One region of the Paenibacillus sp. LK1 genome, then DNA from elsewhere that is predicted to be linked to it. Evidence: predicted binding sites of a transcription regulator. Region 1 holds the regulator's gene; each other region holds the start of a gene.
What was found. Region 1 encodes Rex, which represses fermentation and respiration genes when NADH is low (regulators of the CRP and FNR family bind a similar motif). Its sites were predicted from a motif close to TTGTGAAATATTTCACAA; they were not measured.
Positions count from the first base shown of each region.

Region 1 (5,880 bases):
TTAATACGGGTACAAATCCAATGGCAATTTCTTTCGTCCATTTAGGCATTAGGCCACACTCCTATCTGACCGGGCACACGCGGCAGAATGATAAACTTGCTGGCATCTCCATCTCTGAGACTGACATATACATTATTGTCATCCATGGCTGTATTTACCTTGATCCCATTTGTAGCCATTTTAGACAAGGTCGGTGTAATCTCGGTGTATTGCTTGTTTTCCATCGCTTGAGCTACGGTAAACATCGCGCTTCCCCACCAGCTCTCCAGCGCTTCGTTGGAATGATCCACGACATCCAACTTCAACGAACGAGTGCCAATCAAGGTCTGTCCTTCTTTGTGAATATATTGTACCAACCTGCCCAGATCAACATCCGGCTGCAGATCGAGTTTCAACTGTACATCATTGCGGTTAATAGTTAATTGAACATCATTGACTCCATCGTACTGGGTAACCATCTTTTCAATTGGGCTTTGCACAGCCAAATGACGATACACAAACCAACCTCCAAACAACACAACGGCTGAAATGACGGCAGTCAGAGCAATAGGCAATACTTTTATTTTCAAGTGAGTTACCCCTCCTAAATTTTGGCCCATCCTATAACTTGTAGGCAAGAATATAAATATGTGTACGTAATGTCCTGTGATGTGCCTAACAGGATTTATTTGTGTATGATGTATCCTTGAATACATATTTGAGTATATCACATCGTATATACAATATCTAAGGCGAAAATATGAATAAATTATTAATTTTAACTATTCAAATCCAAAATGATCAACAAAGTACGTCAAAGAACCGGACCAGTCGGGTTTCCGTCTGCCGGTTCTTTAATGTATTCTCTTCAGACGTTAGTACGTCTGCTAATTCTAGCTGTTCGGTATCGTATAGACCAGGTCCACCTGTTCCCCGTTGCTGAAGCGGTAAAACCGATAATAGTTGTGCGTATCATCGTTGTAATACACTTGCCATACATAGATTCCATTCACAACGCCTGGCATGATTCGTTTGATCTCCCCGCCCGGAACTTCAGAGCTGAACCGATTTCGAATCTGAGCCTCATTCATGCCGTTCTTTAACAGTTCCCCGTGTACCGCATTAGTTCCCGTCACCGGTTTGTTATTCTCATCAAACTTCACCCACACCATGACATCCTGGTTATCCTTATTTTTGCCGATCAGGGTCCAGTATATGTTGTCTCCGCCGTCTTTCTGTCCCCAAACATACTTACGCAGCTCTTCGTGGGACGTAATCCCCAGCTGTTCCTGGGCCGCCTGTATGGCCAACGCCTCTTCCTTGCGCTGATCCTGGGTAACATAGACATAATAACGCTGAAGTCCAAACAGAATCAGAACCAGGAGCAGCAGCGAAATCCATATCCACTTCTTTTTTTTCTTCAAAAGCTGAACTTCCTTTCCCTATGACGATGCTGTCCTTGTAATTATCGGCCAAGCAAACTGTCAAATGCCAGCTGAGACTCACGCAGAATGCGCTCTTCATCCATTGTAAGACATTCGCCATGTTTAACCACTTGTTTACCATCCACCCACACATGCTCCACATCTTTGGCCGATGCCGAGTAGACCGTATGGGAAATCAGATCCGTATGCGGATAGAAATGAGCTTGTTGAATGTTCAACGCGATGAAGTCAGCCTTCATGCCAACTTGCAGAGCGCCTGTATTATTCAGGAATATGGATTTGGCACCATATGAAGTTCCAAGCAGAAGCGCTTCCCCTGCTGGCACTGCAGTAGGGTCACCAGATACACCTTTATGAATCAACGCAGCCAATCTCATCTCTTCAAACATATCCAGGTTATTGTTACTTGCTGGTCCGTCTGTTCCCAGGGACACAGTCACGCCTGCTTTCAACAGATCAGGTACTCGTGCAACACCCGAAGCCAATTTCAGGTTACTACCTGGATTGTGGGAAACTGCTACATCATGCTTTGCGAGAATCTCGATCTCTTCATCATTCAGATGTACCGCATGGGCAACCAGAGATGGACGGGAGAAAAATCCTAGTTTCTCCAGATGTGCAACCGGACGAAGTCCGTGATCAGCCACGTTCTGTTCCACTTCACGAAGCGTTTCAGACATATGCGTATGCAAAGGCAGATTCAGGTCATGAGCAACCTGTACCAGCTTCTCTATGTAATCCGGAGGGCAAGTGTAAGGGGCATGTGGAGAGATTACAGTTGTAATTCTTCCGTCTGCTTGTCCATTCCATTGACGGGCAAATGCTGCGGACTCTTCGAGCTTGCGCAGTTGTTCTTCTTCTGAGCAAAGTCCGATTACCCCACGTGCCAGAGCAGCCCGAACGCCGGATTGTTCCACCACTTTCGCCACCTGATCCATATGATCATACATATCCAGGAAAGCTGTTGTTCCGCCTTTCAACATTTCAAGAACAGATAGTGATGTGCCCCAATATACGTCTTCAGACGTCATTTTGGCTTCCATTGGCCACATTTTCTCCTGCAACCATACTTGTAACGCCAGATCGTCTCCATGGCCTCTCAGAAGTGACATGGCCGCGTGACCATGCGTATTGATCAGACCCGGCAAGAAGAACAGTCCTTTTCCGTCCACCTTTGTCAGACTTTCGTCTCCTTCCGGCAATGTCTCACCAATATGCACAATCTTGTCATTCTCAACAACCATAAAACCTTGAACCACTTTCCAATTCGTACCCTCACACACGGCAAATTTGCCGTTGTGAATTACCCATCTATTTGTCGTCATCTTCCTCGTCGTCCTTTCCATTCTCCAAGTAATAAGCCAGACTAAGCAAATCCGTCGTAAAATCGGCATGATGAATACGAATATGCGGCGGAGTCTTCAGAATCGTTGGCGCAAAATTTAGAATCGCTTCAATTCCTGACTCAATCAGTTGATCTGCAACATTTTGGGCTTCCGTATCCGGAACCGTGATAATACCTATACGAATGTTGTCTTTTTTGACCGAATCCGTTAATTCATTCATTGGTTGCACCGTCAAACTGTTGATTTGACTCCCAATCTTCGGACCGTAGGCATCAAATACAGCGACGATCTTCATGTTGTCTTTGAGATAGGCATTGTAATTAGACAAGGCATGTCCCAAATTACCTGCTCCGACAAGAGCTACATTGATCTGCTGGTCTATTTTTAAAATATGGCGGATTTTCTCAATGAGATATGAAACGTCATACCCGATCCCTTTACGACCAAAGTCACCGAAGTAAGCCAGGTCTTTACGAATCTGGGCAGGATTCAAATCCAGCCTCAGTCCCAGTTCTTGTGAAGAGACCGTATTGACTTCGCGCTGATGCAGTTCATTCAAATAACGCAAGTAAACAGGCAATCTACGCACCACGGCTTCCGAAATTTTATCTGATTTCATTCATTGCTCCCCCTTACAAAGGCCACGATAGATAGATGAAAAAGATGAGCACCCTGTCTAGAACGAGCAAAAAGATTACTGAGTTAAACAGGATGCTCGTTGTTATATAATGGATAATTGCTTTTATTCCTTTAATTGCTTTACTCGCATATCCACGAAACAAAAATCATATTACTTAATTTTACCGCCAACCACTGGCGTCTTGCAATAATGGAAGCTACAGAGCGTATCTGTTATTGTTGCTCTTCGGTCGGTCTCTCGAGCCATTCCGAAATACGAGGAACCATCTGCTCGGTGAGCATGTGCTCCATTTTAGGACCAGGTAATGAATATAAAAAGTACTTGCCATAATACGCTTCAATAACGCGTGTATCGTATACAATTACAATGCCTCTGTCTTTGCCTGTACGAACCAGTCTGCCAAAACCCTGTTTGAAACGGATGACGGCTTGTGGCACGGACAGCTTCATAAACGGGTTTTTCTTCTGCTGCTGCAAAAGCTCGCTCTTCGCTTCGACTAATGGATGATTCGGTGGCTGGAACGGCAGTCTGACAATCGCGAGACAAGTCAGAGCCTCTCCTGGAATGTCCACCCCTTCCCAGAAGCTGCTTGTGCCAAGAAGCACCGTTGCTTTTGCATCTTGGAAGCGGCGTGTAAGCTTGGAACGGCTGCCACTGTCCACCCCTTGCCCAAGCAAAGAGATATCATTGCCTGACAAGGCCTCCTTAAGTGGGTCATAGACCTGGCGCAGCATGCGATAGGAGGTGAACAACACCATCATACGTCCACGAGTGGCAATAGCCGTTTCCGCGAGGGAGTGCACGAGCATATCCACAAAGTGGGCATCGCCTACACTGCCCTTCACGCTTGGGAAATCACGCGGAATGACGAGCAGCGCCTGTTCTCGATAATTGAACGGTGACGGCAACATGGACGTTAACAAACGGTTATTCTCGGCAGCTTCCTGCAAACCCAGCTGTTCGATCATGAATTGAAATGACTTGTCAACGGAGAGCGTAGCCGATGTAAGCACAACGCTTTTCTTTTTATCAAAGAACATATCCTTCAATTGTGCACTGACATCGACAGGAACAGCATAGAGCTGAAGTGATTTACTGCGGAATTGGCCGCTGGCCTCCATCCAGTACACGGTGTTGGCATCATCCATCCGCATGAAGAATCGCAGATTATCCTTAATCGTTGCCAAGTCCTTGAGCAGACCTGAGATATCCGTAATCAGACTATCGGACTGATAATCATCCTGATCTTCTTTCACTTCAAGCAGCAGCTTGTCGCCTTTACGAATCAAATCACCTAGAGTGACATAGATTTGGTTTTCAGCATCCTGCAATTCCTGCCATTTAGCTGGTTTTTGTGAAGGCTTCAGTCTAAGAGAGAATTGTCCTGTCTCGCCTGGAGAAGCATCGCTGCGTTCAGGCAGCAGTCCAAACAATGTATCACTTAGTCGATCCCACATCTCTTTGACTTCGACGGCAAGCGGGAACATCTGATCAATCATGGAGCCCCACTGTACCGAATTTTCGTGACCCGATAATTGAGAACGAAGCATCGGCAGTTGGCCATTACGGCTATCTTTAAACAGTCGGGTCAGAGTATGAACCAACGTGAAATATTTCATATGAAGACCCAGATGCTTACCTGCTACGTCCTCCAAATGATGTGCTTCATCGATGACGAGACTTTCGTAGGCCGGCAGCAGCTGATGTGCTGCTTTGACATCCGTAAATAATTTCGAGTGATTGGTAATGACGATATCAGACAGCCCGGCTTCATGTTTGGCCCGGTGATAGAAACATTTGCGGAACCAAGGACAGGAACGTCCAAGACAAGACTCAGACTCACTCTGTACTGTCTCCCAGAAGTCTCCTCCGCGCCCGCTTAGATTAAGCTCCTCGTCGTCTCCAGTCTCCGTCTGAGTAAGCCAGACAATCATCTGAGCCGCTGTAAAATAATCCTCTTTCGGTGTAGCGAATTCACGTTTATTGATTTTGTGCTCAAACTTACGCAGACACAGATAGTGCCCACGTCCTTTGAACACTGCTGCCTTGAACGGGAACGGAACTACCTGGGTCAGCATAGGAATATCCCGCTCTCTCAATTGCTCCTGCAGGTTGATGGTATGTGTGCTGACCATGACTTTCTGTTCCTGTTTCACACTTTCATAGATGGCAGGCAGCAAATACCCAAGTGATTTACCTGTACCTGTTCCAGCTTCAATCAAGAGATGTTTCTCTTCATCCAAAGCTTGTCGTACACTGCTGAACATCTGAGTTTGCGCCTCACGCTCCTCATAATGGTCCAGCGTCTCCTTCAGGTTATCTCTAACCTGATCCATGAACTGCTCAAAACTTACGCCTTCCAGCGGATTACCTTCTCGCTCATCGCGTGGTGAGCCTATATCGGTCCAGTCACTCACGTTCAGGGCGAGCTGGCGGTAATACGTATGACCATCCAGATCCTGAATCGGCT
Region 1 covers NZ_PEII01000011.1:202,717-208,596, forward strand. Annotated here, with positions in the region: gene CS562_RS23465 (AAA family ATPase) at 1-49, opposite strand, end outside; gene CS562_RS23470 (hypothetical protein) at 42-569, opposite strand; gene CS562_RS23475 (cell wall elongation regulator TseB-like domain-containing protein) at 873-1,403, opposite strand; gene CS562_RS23480 (amidohydrolase) at 1,445-2,749, opposite strand; gene CS562_RS23485 (redox-sensing transcriptional repressor Rex) at 2,736-3,389, opposite strand; gene dinG (ATP-dependent DNA helicase DinG) at 3,623-5,880, opposite strand, start outside.

Region 2 (5,880 bases), on a different contig from region 1:
GACGCTTATCCAAATCAGCTGTCCGGTGGACAGAAACAACGGATCGCTATTGCAAGAGCGCTTGCGATGCAGCCGCATGTCATGCTGTTTGACGAGCCTACTTCAGCACTGGACCCTGAAATGGTCGGTGAAGTACTGGATGTCATGAAGCGGCTTGCAGAGGGCGGCATGACTATGGTTATTGTAACCCATGAGATGGGCTTCGCACGCGAAGTAGGAGACCGTATCCTGTTCATGGATGGTGGGGTTATTGTAGAAGAAGGAACGCCTGCTGAAGTGTTTGGCGAGCCCAAGCATGCACGTACACGTGATTTCCTCGCTAAAGTGCTCTAATACCATCCAATAATAAGGATGAAGATCAAGATGAAAATGCAAAATCTATACTTTGGATGAGAATTTCATCCCCTCAACAATCCCTGTCGACGAACCGTCGGCAGGGATTGTTTTGTTATGTAAGGATACGCACGGAATTACATAAAAAGTAACGTTTCTGTCATCAATGATTAAAGCCCAAATAGACATTTATTTGAAAAAACGTCTTGAATTCAGCCTAAATATTGAAGTGAATTAGCCAGATGGTAACATTTACTACGACCCCTGGTTACAAAATTGTGATATATTTGTTCCTGCCGAAACTTCCGGAGTTGGGAGTGTGGGGGATGTAACGATGCAAAGTGTGCTAGGGGAAGAATTATTTGCACACGGCTTGGGGTGAATTAGGGCTACATATATTCTTAAATGTAATTGAACCTATAGGGTGGTTTCCTCCATCCGAATCCGACAACTAACTTCGCAGGCATAATGAGGGAGGAAGACCATGATTAACAAGAAACGTATAGCCAAAACAGCAACAGCTTTGCTGACAGCAGCAATGCTCATTCAGGCCGTTCCGGCTCATGCTGATTCAGTTCATGTGGCCAAAGAGGGGGATACCTTCTACACCTTATCCAAACAATATGGAGTTGGACTTAACGCTCTTATTAAAGCTAATAATGACATTTCAGCTTACAACATTTATGGTGGTTTGAAAATTACGATCCCTGGTAAAACAACAAACACAGCTTCTGCTGCAGCAGCAAAAACGGAGGCCAAAACGGTAACTGCCGCAAGCCTTGACGTTAATGCAGATAGTAAAGTTGTACAAGCCTGGGGAAAAACGTTTGATTACAGCAAAGCTGTCGACGTCAAAGCAACAGCATACTCCGCTGATGCTTCCGAAAATGGAGGATGGGGTGCTGTGGATTACTTCGGTAATCCGCTTGAATTGGGTACCATTGCAGTAGACCCAAGTATCATTCCATTGGGTACAAAGGTACTGGTGACAGGTCATACACATCCAGGACTGCCAAAACAGGCATTTGTCGCTACGGCTCGTGATGTGGGCAGTGCCATTAAAGGACACAAGATCGATATCTTTATTCCTGGCAGCAAGCAGTCCGTGAGCACATTTGGTATTCAGGATGTTGAACTTTACATTTTGAAATAAAATCAAAGCGAGCTGCACATCATCATATGGTGACTCCAACTTAATCTAAATTAAACAATAAAGGGTGTTCTTCAATCACATTAATGTGATTGAAGAACACCCTTTTGAATATCCATTGCCGTAATTAAATCTATTTACCTTTTGGCAGTTCCAGCATTTCGTCCAAAGTCACCAGCTCGTACCCGCGGTTTCGCAATTCTTCAATGACTTCAGGCAACGCCTCGATGGTACCACTCAGCTTCGATCCTACACCGCCTCCTGCATGCTGCAGAACAATGGAACCTGGTTTGACGGCGGACAGGATGTTTTGTTTGACTTCCTCTTTGGAGAGGCCCTTCCAGTCCAGAGAATCAACGTTCCAGTTCACGATGCTGTAATGTTGCTTGGCTGCCCATTGGAGCTGTTGCTCGTTAATGTCACCATAGGGTGGACGAATCATTTTGGGAGTGTAACCCGCTAGATTTCGAATAATATCCCCGGTATGTAAGATTTGTTTGCGAAATGCATTCATGGTTAGCTTGCTGAATTCCGGGTGATTGTAGCTGTGATTGCCCACAATATGCCCTTCTTTTATCATACGTTTCACCAGATCCGGATGTTTCTCAGCGCGATTTCCTACAATGAAAAACGTAGCCCGCACCTTGTATTTTTTTAGAATATCCAGCACCTGCGGTGTGAACCGTGGATCAGGAACATCATCAAAAGTCAGAGCGACCTTTTTTGTTGAGGGGCCATTGGTTTTGAACGTATCCGCATATTTCTGTCTGAGTTGTCCTAGAGTCAACTGTTCTTCTTCAGGAGAATCAGACTTCGAAGCAGGTTCGGTTTGCGGGCTTGAAGAAGCCCATAACTGAGCAGGAGTATAACTTCCTCCCAGAAGAATGACCATGATGGATAACATGATGAGGCGTATACGCATGTTCGTGCCTCCTTTTCCCAAATTGCGTTCTCTTTGGTATGCCCGGGGCCATCCGTATTTATGCATGATGTGAGATGTTTCACTGCTGATTCATTAAATCGGAGCCATAATTCCACCATACATATACATATTGAAAAGGACAGGTGGAGCAAAATGAGTACATACGATTTAAACTCCGTTCGTTTACAGGTGATTGAGGCAGGGGAAGACAAAGTGTTTATGGTAACTGGAGGAAGATCACATATTGGAGCAGTAGCCACATTTTATCCAGACCGTGAACGAGTGAGTGGGGCTACGGTGCATATTCCAGGGCATAAAGAACAAGAGTTGTGTGAGAGACTGGCACGTAAGGCTGCCCTTCATTTAAAGGTAACCGTTACCGTAATAATGGGAATTCACTTTGATGAAATTACGCGGATGCAGATTGATGAGATTGTGCAGACTGCAGAGAAGCTGCTTGATGAAGAGCTGTGCCAAACGGGTCGATTGATTCAATAGTTCCATTTAGGCTAAGCACGCTAAAATCGTTTTTTATGATTTTTTTTGTTAAAATTGAAACGAGTAGAACATTGCCACGTATGTATGATTATATACAAGGATGAACTATCGACTAGGAGGAATACCATAATGTCCATTTTCAAACGATTGCGCGATTTAACGATGTCTAACATTAACTCTATTATTGACAAGGCAGAAGATCCGATCAAAATGACGGATCAATATATCCGGGATATGCAGGAAGATCTGGAAGATGCGGAGAAAGCTGTTGCTGCACAAATCGCCATTGAGAAGAAATTCAAGCAGCTGTTTGAAGAACAGGAAGCTCTCGTGAAGAAACGTGAGGAGCAAGCACATACAGCAGCGCGTGCACAGAATATGGATTTGGCTCGTCGGGCATTGGAAGAGAAGAAGGTCGCTGAAGAGAAGATGGCCGAGTACAAAACAAGCTATGATCAAAACAAGGCTTCTGCCGATAACCTTCGTGGCAAGCTGGACGAAATGCGCAAACAATTGACGCAAATGAAAAACAAACGTGAAACATTGGTTGCGCGCTACAACGCTGCAAAAGCTCAAACCGAAATCAACAAGGCGCTGAACGGATTTGGCTCCGACACTGCAAGTGCCGGCATGAAGCGCATGGAAGAAAAAATGATGCAGATGGAAGCACAGGCCGAAGCCAGCAATGAGATGTCGTCCAAAGGAAAATCGCTGGATGATGAGTTCGAGAAGCTGGGCAAAGATCAGGCTGTTGAGGATGAACTGGCAGCACTGATGAAGCAATACGAAAATAAGAACTAAAACCTTGTAAGCAAGCAGGGACACCAGCGGAGGAGAGACCAGCGTTTCTCCTTCGCTTTTAATTGCGGTTCATGTTGAGATGTGGGGGCTATGTAAATGGATTTGAACATTTTGGCAATGCTGGTCTGGACGTTATCGGGTTCGGTTTTGCTGTTTGTCTTAATGTATGTGGATTCTTTGTTCACGAAGTATAAGGATTTTGCTGAAGTGAAGGCGGGCAATATGGCCGTTACAACACGTATGGTTATGAAGCTGTTTGCTCAGGGATATGTACTCGCCACCTCCATTTCGACAGCCGGTCATCTTGGAGAAGCGTTGTTGGTATCCGTTGTTTCATTTATTATTTTGCTGATTCTGGAGAGTGTGGTTCACTTTATGATTCGGAGATGGGCCAACCTGGATCTGGATACGGGAATACAGCAGGGCAAGACTGGTTATGGTTTGTTCTCAGGTGCACTACATATCGTGGGCGCATTAATTATTGCAGCTTGTTTATAAGATAAAGAACAGGAGTAATGGGTATGAGTGTGTGGAAACGGATTAAAGGGATAATAGCCAAACCTGAACCGCCTAAGGTAGAGAAAACAATGCTTCAGCTGGCACCTGGTGATATCTGTGAAGTTTCGCTGGTCACCTATGAAGTTGTTGGGCGGGTACATCATCGAGCGCGAAATGCAGCTGTACTCACGTTGCAGGATGGTACGGCAATCCGACATTTGCATATTGAAGAACGGGAAATGACCCGGTATGCCCTCTATACACCAATTGATGGCCGTCTCGATGCACCAGACGAGGTGCCTACGTTGCTGGATCTGGACGGACGTGCGTATCATTTGGAGGAAGAATACGGAGGAATGGTAACCACTGCAGGCAGGACACCCTATGGTCAGGCTGGGGAACAATTAGTATGGCAATATCAGTCTGATGATAACATGTTTTTGCGTGTGGAGTGGCAAGACAGAAGATTTACGCTGTATGAAGGTGAGTCCATTCTTCCTGCGGATATCAAAGTGATTCGTTCGAGCTAGGAGAGGTTCCAATGAAAAAGCGCTTGGCACATGCATTAAAATTAATGCTGGTCCTCAGCCTTGTGATGTCGCTGCTGTCCGCGTGCGGAGCACCATCCGTTCAGGACACATATCCGCTTGAATCGGTCAGCGGCAGTGGTAATACGACATCCTATGTGTACCGAGCTGCCGATCGTACCGTTCCAGAGGTTGCTCAGGATTTATCTGAACAGCGGAAGCCGGATCAGATCTCGGCGGAAAATACAGAGCGGATGTTCCTGGTGTATCAGGACCAGTATTATCATTTGCAGCAAGACCCGAATAAAGCGGAAGACACCTTGGTTGAGGTGGATTCAAAGGAATATGTTCGGCAGAATTATGATTCGTCCTTTTTGCAAGGTTATTTAACCGCAACATTAATCGGTAATTTGTTTGATTCGTTCGGGGGTAGAGGGTCCGGTACGTATCGGGGTTATACGAACAAGGACACGTACAAACCAAGAGAAGGTTCCTATCGGACACCGACGAGCAGCGATAAAAAGGTTGCTCCGCCCATTACCGTTGACCGGAAAGGGTCGATTACCCGTCGTGGCAGCGATAAGGATTCAAGCGTAGGCTCTGGTGGAGGATTATTCAGCCGGAATAAGGAACAAAGCAAAGGCACAATTGATCGTAATAAAAGTAGTGGCGGCCTTGGAGGATTATTTGATTCACCGAAGAGTTCCTATAAAAAACCCAAAACGAGGGTTGGCGGCGGCCGAATCATGAGGCGTAGGTAGCGCTCCTCATGAATGGGGCCCGCAATATTAAAGCATTAGCAGAAGAACAGTGAAAAGGTAAGGTGGAGCGAGCTATGCCACTGAACATGACCTTGGACGCTGTTCTTTTTGTTTTACGATTTGCGGACATGATGGGACTTTCGAACACGAGGAATGGTTGTGGCAGGTTGTTTGCGAATCCAGCGGATATAAGGAGCGATGCGCTCATCTTTCCTTAGAGCCTGTATCTCAGTTAAACCTAAGGTAATAATATCGCGATTGGTATACAGAGAATGAATCTGTTTGTGGCAAGGGATGCAAAGATCTACAGTAGGCATATGTGTTCCGCCCATTTCTTTCGGTGTCAGGTGATGGACTGTTGTCTCGACAGGCTCCCTTCCACATAATTCG
Region 2 covers NZ_PEII01000005.1:241,053-246,932, reverse strand. Annotated here, with positions in the region: gene CS562_RS13345 (amino acid ABC transporter ATP-binding protein) at 1-333, shown strand, start outside; cyclic di-AMP (ydaO/yuaA leader) riboswitch at 618-815, shown strand; gene CS562_RS13340 (3D domain-containing protein) at 818-1,486, shown strand; gene CS562_RS13335 (polysaccharide deacetylase family protein) at 1,617-2,405, opposite strand; gene lpdD (prenylated flavin chaperone LpdD) at 2,559-2,903, shown strand; gene CS562_RS13325 (PspA/IM30 family protein) at 3,033-3,704, shown strand; gene CS562_RS13320 (DUF350 domain-containing protein) at 3,801-4,202, shown strand; gene CS562_RS13315 (DUF4178 domain-containing protein) at 4,226-4,732, shown strand; gene CS562_RS13310 (DUF4247 domain-containing protein) at 4,744-5,490, shown strand; gene CS562_RS13305 (HNH endonuclease) at 5,604-5,880, opposite strand, start outside.
Region 2: the regulator Rex is predicted to act here: its motif matches at 2,473-2,490, upstream of lpdD (prenylated flavin chaperone LpdD).

Region 3 (5,880 bases), on a different contig from region 1:
GGTTCATGGCCTGTCGTACCGAAGCTGGAAGGCATCGAGATGGACAACATTTTACTTTGCAAAAACTACAACCATTCCAACACGATTATTGAGAAAGCCAAACATGCCAAACGTATTACCGTGGTAGGAGCAGGTTATATCGGCATTGAACTGGTAGAGGCTTTCCAAATGAACGGCAAGGAAGTTACACTGATCGATAGCGTGGATCGAATTTTGAATAAATATCTCGACCCCGAGTTCACGGATGCCATTGAAGAAACGTTGACTGGACACGGCATCAAGCTGGCACTGGGCCAAACGGTTCAGAAGTTTACCGGAGAGAATGGCAAAGTGAACAAGGTCATTACATCCAAAGGAGAGTTCGAAACAGACCTCGTTATTCTGTGCATTGGTTTCCGTCCGAATACGGAGCTGCTCAAAGGCCAAGTGGATATGCTGCCAAACGGCGCAATCATCGTGGATAAATATATGCAAACCAGCCAAAAAGACGTCTTCGCTGCTGGAGACAGCTCTGCAATTCATTACAATCCAACCGGCAAGGATGCGTACATTCCACTGGCAACCAACGCGGTGCGGATGGGTACACTCGTAGCACGGAACCTGGTTCGTCCTACGACACGGTACATGGGTACACAAGGCACATCAGGTATTAAAATTTATGAGCAAAATATTGCAGGTACAGGTCTGACGGAAGCATCTGCTGCGGATGAGGGTTTGGTGGTTGAAGCTGTAACGCTTGAAGATGCTTACCGTCCAGAGTTCATGCCAACAGCAGAGAAGCTGCTGCTCAAAGTAATCTATGAACAGGCTACGCGCCGCATTGTTGGTGCGCAGGTCATGTCACAAGCTGATCTGACACAGTCGATCAATACGATCTCTGTCTGCATCCAGAACAACATGACGGTAGATGAGCTGGCCTTCATCGACTTCTTCTTCCAACCACATTACAACAAACCATGGAACTTCCTGAACTCGGCTGGTCTTCAGGCGTTGCCTCCAGTAGAAGTAAAAACACCAGCGATGGTCTAACCATAAATATCTGAGAACTGCCGCATTCATTATGCGGCAGTTCTTTTTTGTTTTTTAAAATAATCGGAGGTAGTTAGGGCTGGGAAATGGTGCTATATTATCAACTGTAACGTTATAAACGCAATGGAGTTGAAATGAAGGAGAGTGGCGCAGGCGTGCTTACAGAATCCGTATCCCGGTTGAACGTTCTCTTGCAATCGGTACCTCAGGAGTTCCTTGCAATGAATCCGGACGAGATTGTTCCACCACGAATGGAAGGAAAATGGTCCCGTCTTCAAATTTTGGGGCATTTATGCGATTCGGCTCTGCATAATGTCAGCAGATTTGTACAGATGCAGCACCAGACCGAACCTTTTAGTATAACTTCGTATCAGCAGGAGCAGTGGGTGGAGAGCCAACAGTACAAGAGCGCACCAATTGAAGATGTATTAAATCTCTGGATTAGTCTGAACCAGTCCGTTATTCGTGTTCTCTCCGTCTCGGTAGAGATGGGTCAATCGCAAACATGTATCCTCTCTGATGGAAGTGTGGTAACGCTAGAATGGCTGGCACAAGATTACGTTGAGCATCTGGAACATCATTTGCAGCAAATTTTCGGTGAGCATGAGGATCTGGGGACGGCGTAAGTAACCACCTCATCGATCGCACATCAAGTAAACTAGAACGAAACGTGAAAATGTAGTTTTCAGACTTTGTGATAAAAGTAACAAACCTCTTGAAACCTTCGCGATACAATGAACATATCAACAAAACAGGTTGAATTATGATGTTCATGAACTGTGAAGGAGAGGATCGTTATGGCAGCAAAAACACCTCTTGAGGTTGCACAATATACGGCGCATACGGGGATGAAGAAAGCTCAAAATCCGGTGTCCTCCGTATTGATACTCAGTTTTCTGGCAGGAGCTTTTATTGCGCTCGGATTTCTGCTGGATATTCGGGTTATTGCCTCTGCTCCGACCGAGTGGGGCAGCTTGGTTAATCTGATTGGTGCAGCAGTGTTCCCGGTAGGATTAATATTGGTGCTGATTGGCGGTGGGGAACTGCTGACAGGTAATATGATGGCCGTCCCACTTGCGACGATTGCACGTAAACTGTCCGCGGGCAACATGTTGAAGAATCTCACCTTAGTGACGATAGGTAATTTCCTTGGAGCGCTCTTTGTGGCCTATGCATTTGGGCATGTGCTCGGTCTGACGGCAGAAGGTGCCTATTTGACCAAAGTAGTGGATATGGCTGGACACAAGCTGGACGACAGCTTCCTTCAGGCTTTTATATCCGGGATCGGGTGTAACTGGCTGGTAGCTCTCGCAGTATGGTTGTCCTACGCATCGGATACGATGAGTGGAAAAGTACTGGGCATTTGGTTCCCAACGATGGCCTTTGTGGCTATTGGATTCCAGCACGTTGTCGCCAACATGTTCCTGATTCCTGCGGCGATCTTCGAAGGGCATTATTCGTGGGGGCAATACATCATGAATTTCATTCCGGTATGGCTTGGCAACCTGACGGGAGGGGCGCTATTTGTGGCGGCTGCTTACTGGATGGTGTACCTGCGCAAGCATGAGCCGGAAGTGAAGCCTGAGGTGGCAATGGCGGTGGCCCAGCCTGTGGAGACAGAAGCCAGACCGATGTGGAGCAAGCAGGCGTAGCGACATTTTTTCGAGTAATCGAGTAGCGTTGTAACCACGATAAGCCTGCAAAGACGAGTGCGAAGTTAAACAGGAACAGGGAAGTTAAACAAAATAGCAACAGAAATTGGCGAATCTAATCTCGTTCAAGTCATGGCTGTCTGCTGTGATGGGCGGGAGAGGAGTCGCTTTTTTTTATGTAAAAGTATGCACGCAAAATAAATTCGCCATGACAAGGTTCGGGGGAACGAAACCTGTTCATGGCGAATTTCGGGAGTGGTCCATGATATGGCATGAGGAGGAAGTGGGGAAACACTAGCCTAATGCCTTATTTTTAATTTACCCTTGAATTTCGAGATTGAATCAAGGGGAAAAAGATTTTTTTTGAAAAAAAATTGGAGCGGTTGTGGCAGTAAAAAAGACTGTTCTCTTTACGCGATTACCATGAAGAAGATATGATATGAGGATAACTTTGAAGGGGGAGGAACTTGTATATGATCGATCAGGAGAATGGCGTATTCCCGGCAGTTTGCCCGCTCGATTGTCCGGATACTTGCGGCCTGCTGCTTCATAAGGAGAACGGTAAGATCGTGAAGGTCGTGGGCAATCCGGACCATCCGATTACAAAAGGCGCCATCTGTAACAAAGTCCGAAATATGACGGAGCGGGTGTATCACCCCGAGCGGCTGCAATATCCGATGCGACGCATCGGAGCCAAGGGCGAAGGCCAGTTCGAGCGAATCAGTTGGGACGAAGCCATCGGCGAGATTACGGCGAGATTTAGTTCGCTGGCAGATACCTACGGACCGGAGAGCATCCTGCCCTACAGCTTCTATGGAAACATGGGCATTCTTGGTGTGGATGGCATGGATCGTCGATTTTTCAATGCGCTAGGTGCGAGCAAGCTGGAACAGACTATCTGTAATGCAGCGGGAAATACCGGCTGGAAATATACGATGGGTGCGAACCGGGGAACCTTGCCCGAGGATACAGAGCATGCGGATGTCATTCTGGTGTGGGGAGGCAACATCGTCAGCACCAATATGCATCAGGTTGTTCTGGCCGAGAAAGCCCGCAAAAAGGGCGCCCAAATCGTCGTTATTGATGTCCATCGCAATCGGACCGCCCAATGGGCAGACTGGTTCATTCCACTCTACCCCGGAACAGACAGTGCATTGGCACTCGGATTAATGCATGTATTGTTCGAGCAGGGACTGACGGATGAGGCTTTTATGCAAAAATATACCGTGGGCCATGAGGCACTGCGTGATCATGTCCGCAGCTACACCCCGGAGCGCGTTGCACGTATTACAGGCGTGCCGGAGGCGGACATCGTGAAGCTGGCTGAGCTGTATGGCAACGCACAGGCAGCCCATATTCATATCGGCAATGGCCTCCAGCATCACGACAACGGTGGCATGAACGTCCGCAGCGTAGCCTGTCTGCCTGCCATTACAGGGCAGTGGCTGAAGCGCGGCGGGGGCGCTATTCGTACCAACAGCTACGCGAGCACGAATAGCGATGCGCTCGAGCGTCCTGAGCTGCGGCAGAACCCGGAGCCGCGCGTGGTGAACATGAACCGGATTGGCGAAGCGCTACTGGAAGCGGAGCAGCAGATCCGGGCGTTGATGGTCTACTGCAGCAATCCACTGGTGGTGGCACCAGATACCGAGCGGGTGGAGCGAGGTTTTGCACGGGAAGATCTGTTTACGGTAGTCCATGACCTATTCATGACGGATACGGCGAAATACGCAGATATTGTGCTGCCTGCGACGTCTTCATTTGAAACGACGGATCTGTATACGTCCTACTGGCATCAGTATGTTCATTTGCAAGAGCCAGTCATTGCGCCTTTGGGTGAGAGCAAGAGCAATGTTGAATTGTTCTCTTTGCTTGGACAGGCGATGGGGTATGACCCGGAGATTTTCGGGGAGACACCGGAACAGATGATTGAGGAAGCACTCCAGGATACGGGTAATCCCTACATGAACGGAGTAACCTTGGAGGGGCTGAAGCAGCATCATTTCGTCAAGCTGGATATGTCTGCACATGACTCCTATTTGGATCAGTTGCCCACGCCTTCGGGGAAAATTGAGCTGTATTCGGAAACGATGGCACAGAAGGGATTGCCTCCTTTACCTACGTATAGTGCTCTCGTTGAGGGGTATGACGGGGAAAACCCGGCTGGACCTGCGGATGTCTATCCGCTGATGTTTCTGTCGCCGCCAAACCATAATTTCCTGAATTCCACCTTTGCCAATTCGGCCAAACATCAACGATTGGAGAAGATACCATTATTGCAAATGCATCCGGAGGACGCAGCCCGCAGACAGGTGAAAGACGGAGATGCGGTGGTCGTATGGAACGACCGTGGCCGGATCGAGCTAACCGCCAAGGTGAGTGAATCCATGCTGCCAGGAACGGTGATCAGTCAAGGCTTATGGTGGGATGGCAATGGCAAAAAACAGCGGGCGAATTCGCTCACGTCCAATCGTCTGTCTGACATGGGGAACGGGGCCACATTCTTCTCGGCCACTGTCGAAGTGAAGCGTCAATGAATGTGCTTGCAGATCGGATCTTTTCAGGTAAGATGAACAAAGGATAGATCGTAAGCAGAATGATAAAGAGCAAAATTCGGAATTCAAAGTACTACATTCTAAATTTCTAAATTCAAGTGGCCTTCGCTCTGGCTAATTATGCCGTCAGGGCAAGGGTCTATTTTTTATGGCAATATGCTTTTTGAAGGTACTAAGGAGAATAAACAAGATGATGAGATGGCTGGATACGTATCCAAAAGAAGTGAAAATATTTTTGCTGGCAAGTTTGGTCAATGCGACAGGTAGTGCCTTGATGTGGCCGCTGACCACGATGTATGTATTTGACGAGCTTGGACGCACGATGGCGAACGCGGGGTTTGTTATTCTGATTCAGTCGCTGGGCGGCATCTTCGGGCAATTGCTCGGCGGTGCATTGTACCACAGGGTGGGCGTCAAGAAGCTGATCATCGGATCGCTGGCGTTAAATGCGGTAGGGCTGTTTGCTCTGCCGTGGATTAGCGCGTATTGGGTTGTATTTATATGTGCCATGGGCTGGATCGGTCTATTCAGTTCATTGTCGTTACCAGCGATTCAAGCCTTTATTGGCTTCCGGTTTGCGGAGAGACGCGGGGAATTGTTCAATGTGATCTATGTCGCCAACAATATCGGTGTGGCGATTGGTA
Region 3 covers NZ_PEII01000007.1:174,979-180,858, forward strand. Annotated here, with positions in the region: gene CS562_RS17065 (FAD-dependent oxidoreductase) at 1-1,029, shown strand, start outside; gene CS562_RS17070 (DinB family protein) at 1,164-1,655, shown strand; gene CS562_RS17075 (formate/nitrite transporter family protein) at 1,827-2,681, shown strand; gene CS562_RS17080 (molybdopterin-containing oxidoreductase family protein) at 3,155-5,218, shown strand; gene CS562_RS17085 (MFS transporter) at 5,430-5,880, shown strand, end outside.
Region 3: the regulator Rex is predicted to act here: its motif matches at 1,722-1,739, upstream of CS562_RS17075 (formate/nitrite transporter family protein).